2 regions of the Edaphobacter acidisoli genome follow, and region 2 is predicted to be linked to the other one. Evidence: riboswitches for the same ligand, from Rfam matches in the RefSeq annotation. Region 2 holds a riboswitch; the other holds the start of a gene.
What was found. Region 2 has a riboswitch for cobalamin ahead of metE (5-methyltetrahydropteroyltriglutamate--homocysteine S-methyltransferase). Riboswitches for the same ligand answer to the same signal wherever they lie in the genome.
Positions count from the first base shown of each region.

Region 1: it holds a riboswitch for cobalamin, as region 2 does, so the genes downstream of both, IEX36_RS13040 (TonB-dependent receptor) here and metE (5-methyltetrahydropteroyltriglutamate--homocysteine S-methyltransferase) in region 2, are expected to answer to the same signal.

Region 1 is NZ_BMJB01000001.1:3,204,577-3,206,777, forward strand. It holds gene IEX36_RS13040 (TonB-dependent receptor) at 1-1,252, opposite strand, end outside; cobalamin riboswitch at 1,263-1,444, opposite strand; cobalamin riboswitch at 1,557-1,736, opposite strand.
Region 2 is NZ_BMJB01000002.1:113,278-115,478, forward strand. It holds gene IEX36_RS13505 (outer membrane beta-barrel protein) at 1-472, shown strand, start outside; tRNA gene IEX36_RS13510 (tRNA-Ser) at 593-682, shown strand; cobalamin riboswitch at 767-968, shown strand; gene metE (5-methyltetrahydropteroyltriglutamate--homocysteine S-methyltransferase) at 1,108-2,201, shown strand, end outside.

The sequences.
Region 1 (2,201 bases), on a different contig from region 2:
TCGCTCCGTACTGGAAGATTGCCTGGCCGGTGACGCTGTACCCATTTGCTCCAGTGATGGTGAGGGGCTTTCCAAGATAGAGGTCGGTGTTTGGATCGTAGATGCCGGTAGGCGCGTAATCGGTGTATTGGTAGTTGAGTCGGAGACCACCATAGCGGATCTGATTGTGCCAACGGTTGGTGGTCTGGTTGTTCCAGATGGCAGAGTAATAGTTCTCCTGCTCCTTGTAGCCTGCTGCATCGGCGATACCGTAAAGCTGTATCGTGTTTGGCTGACCGGCAGCTACAGCGAGATGGCGTACGGTAAAGCGCAGGTTGTTGTCGGTGTTCGGTGTCCAGCCAAAATTGCCTACATAGGTTGCGTTGTGGAACTGGTCGCGCGGCAGATTGTTGCGCGTGTCCATGCGTGAGAACTCTGAGAGGTAGTCGAACTGACGGAAGAGTCCGCTGGCAGAGACTGCCTGGCTATAGGTTCCGAAGTTTCCTGCATCGCCCGCATAGGTGAATAGTGGCAGCCCTGTTGTGCCGCGAGCGGTTGTGAGACTGACAACACCGGCGAGTGCGTCGGAGCCATAGAGTGTGCTGTTCGGCTGACGCAGGACTTCAATCTGATCGACTCCAACGGTGGCGAGGTTGGCGAACTCGACCGCGCCCCCGATGTCGTTGGCTGGTACACCGTCGATGAGCACTTTGTTGGCGTTGCTGTTACCACCACGGATGTAGAGAGCGGTGGTGCCCCCAGCCTGTCCGCTCTGCGTGAGTTGAAGTCCAGGAACGAGACGTAAGGGATCGGCAACCTGTGGAGTGTAACGAAAACTGTCAGAGGTCAGGACCGTAACGGGCGCTCCAACTTGCGCTATTGGCGTTGGGGTTCCAGTGGTGACTGTTATTTGCTGCGTGAGTGTTCCCGTCGCAAGAGTGATGTCGATATTGGAGTTTATGAATGGGGTGGAGAAGATGGGCTGACTGATTGAGGTTTGAAAGGTGGGCGCTGTGGCACGGACGCGATAGATGCCGGCTGTTTTTACAGGCAGGACATATTCTCCGGCCTGGCCGGTTGTTGTAGTTGCAGCCACTGTTGCGCCGCTGAGCAATTCAACTTTGGCGTGGACGACTATTGCTCCTAAGGGATCTTTGACGGTTCCACGAAGCGTGCCCTGGGCGGTGGCCTGGATTGAGGATAGCAAAAGCGCAATGACGAAAAAGCAAATTGCGCGGACGATTGCCCGCGAAGCATGAAGTGTTGAACGCATGGTCCCCCCTCGGGATAGGTGAGGCAAGGCCGGTCTCCTGACTTTGCGCATCATCGGCTCCGGAGCAGCCTTCCCAGAACCGTTTGGTTCCAGTGGCTTCAAGCAGCATCGCTCGGATCCTCTGCGCTTACAGTTACGGGGTAGTGGCGGATTCGCACCGCGCTTCCCGACACCTCGCCGGTGGGTTAACAGTTACAAGCTGGGCAGTCCAGCTCAGAACGAAGAAGTGGGAAGAATAAACAGCGCTCGTGCCAGCGGGACTGCTGGCGAGAATGCTCTTCAGCTCTCCCTTCGGAGCTGAATGAAGCCCGGTTGGCCTCTGGCAGGTCTCCTGACTCTGCGCTTCAACGAAGTTTCGACTCACCTTCCCAGGGTTTCAGCCCCAGTGGCTTTGAACTGAATGTCGAAGTTCTCCACGCTCACAGTTACGGGGTAGTGGCGGATTCGCACCGCGCTTCCCATCACCAGATCTAAAGAGAGGGTATCTCGCATAGGAAGGCAGGGTCAACCGCCCGGGTCTTGCATGCTGTCCAGGACGCATGTGTAAGAGCGTCCACGAGCACGTGTATCCCCACTTTTATCTTTGTGGTTCACTTCTACAACTTTGGTTGGTGTTGATGCACATGGCGTGCCATACCCCGCATGAATGCTCCACGCCATGATGTTTCAGGGTGCAAGATTCCCAATTTGGAAACTGCGCTACCTCAGCGTTAGGAGTGTTCAACCGACACGACTCAAAAAGATTTGCCTGAAATGCCATGGCACGGGGCGTAGAGATTAATGCTTTTGTGCTGCTCTACCGGGATCACGATTCGAGCTTACCCGGTCTCGCGCTTTGTTCAGAGTCTGTCCGGTGCCGTGCAAAACTGCCACGGCTTCGCAATAAAACCGCTCAATTGGTTGTTGTTGAGCAACGTAGTTGGGCCCCCTGATTAGCTGACGTACACGC
Region 2 (2,201 bases):
CGGGGCGAACTATAACTTTTTTCATGCCAACGCGCCTCCGGGACAGTGCGGATGCTTCAGCCTGAACGGCGGTAGCGGAACTTTTATCTATAACATGACCCCAGCGTGGAGTGCAGTGGCTGACATTATGGTGGCTCACGCGAATAACGTGAATAACTCGGGCCAGAATATTACTATTTTTAACTATCTCTTCGGCCCTCGGTATTCGGTGCGCCGGTATAATCGGTTCGTTCCGTATGCCGAAGTGATGCTCGGTGGTGCAAAGGAAGATGTGAATTTTCAGTTCACCATCAACCGTAACGCATTTGGTTTTCTCGGCGGTGGCGGAGTCACCACAACGTTGAAGCCAAGACTGGGTCTCACGATTATTCAGGCTGACTGGGTGCATACTCGCATTCCGAACGCTGTGAACGATCGTCAGAATGATATTCGTATCAGCACTGGTATTACCTACCGTTTTGGAGTGCACTAAACGGGGTTGCTTCGGCAGGCATTGCAGAGCATGCTCACGTGCTCTATTCGGAGATGCCATTAGTGCCACGCAGCCAATGCTTTGCATTGGCAGACTCAACATACTAGACTCGAAGTAGGTGGAAGAGTGGCCGAGTGGTTGATGGCTCCGGTCTTGAAAACCGGCATACCCGAAAGGGTATCGGGGGTTCGAATCCCTCCTCTTCCGCCAGTAGACTAGTAACGCGAGGAATGGCGGTCCGATGCGATGTCCTTAAAGTGTGTCGATTTGTAGCTGCCCCTCTACTCCGCTCAAGTAAACTACTCGCATGCAGGTCAAACCGCCCATTGGCGGTTTGTTAAACGGGAAGCTGGTGTAAATCCAGCGCTGTCCCGCAGCGGTGATGGGAACGAAACGTTGCATGGCGAAGGCCAGCGCACTGTCTCACTTGAGATGGGAAGCGGCAACAGAGTAGGACGTCCAAAGTCCGAAGACCGGCCTGCAGCCACCGCCGTGGAAGCGTTGATCGCTGACTATGGGTGCGCTTGAGGACACCGCTCTCGTGGATTGGATCGGTAGCCACTGCTAGTTCCTGCGCTATGCGTAGTGGATTTGCCTGCGCACAGGTGGTTCTTTCGTTTTGAGGAGAGAACCAAATGTTTGAAGGAAACTTATCGAAATCTATTGGAAAATTGAAAACCGCGAATCTGGGTTTTCCTAGGATGGGACGTCAACGTGAACTGAAGTTTGCTCTGGAAGCTTACTGGTCGGGAAAGCGTGTCGAGCAGGAATTGATGAGCACGGCTGCGCAATTGCGAAGAGAGCACTGGAAGCTGCAGCAAGTGGCTGGGCTCAACTCTATTCCATCGAATGATTTTTCTCTTTACGATCAGGTCCTTGATGCACTCGTCCTCGTAGGCGCAATACCTGAACGCTTTGGTAGTGGGCCCGTCACGCTGGAGCAGTACTTTCAGATGGCACGGAACAGTCCCGAACAGTCGGCGATGGAGATGACGAAGTGGTTTGACACGAATTACCACTACCTCGTTCCGGAGTGGAGTGAGGGCATTTCGTTCAACATCGACACAAGGAAGCTGCTCAACGAAGTGCACGAGGCACGCGATCTCGGAATTGAGACAAGGCCCGTACTGATTGGGCCATTGACGCTGCTCCTGCTTGGCAAGGGAGTCAATGGATTTGATCCAATGGCGCTATTGCCGAAGCTAACCACTGCCTACGTGCAGATATTACAAGTACTCGAAGCAGAAAATATCGAATGGGTTCAGGTCGACGAACCCATGCTTGTGACTGATCTCGATGCAAACGTTCAGAGTGCTTATCGGCAGGTTTATTCAGAGTTGAAAAGGGTTCCAGTCAAACTCATGCTGACTACCTATTTCGACACAATCGGCGATAATTTGCGAACAGCAATTGAACTTGACACTGCCGGTCTTCACATCGATGTAGTTCGTGCTCCTGAACAACTCGAAGAAACTCTGCAGGCATTGCAACCTGAGCAGGTGTTAAGTGTGGGTTGCGTCGAAGGGCGCAATATCTGGCTGACTGATTTCTTTTTGGCCACGCCGCTGTTACGTAAAGCCGTCCGCCAACTCGGCGCCGACCGAGTGATCGTTGCTCCGTCGTGCTCCTTGCTGCATGTCCCACACGATCTTCGCAGCGAAGCGGAGTTGTCACCACGCATCAAAAGTTGGCTGCGCTTTGCCGAAGAAAAGCTGGCAGAGATCTCCGC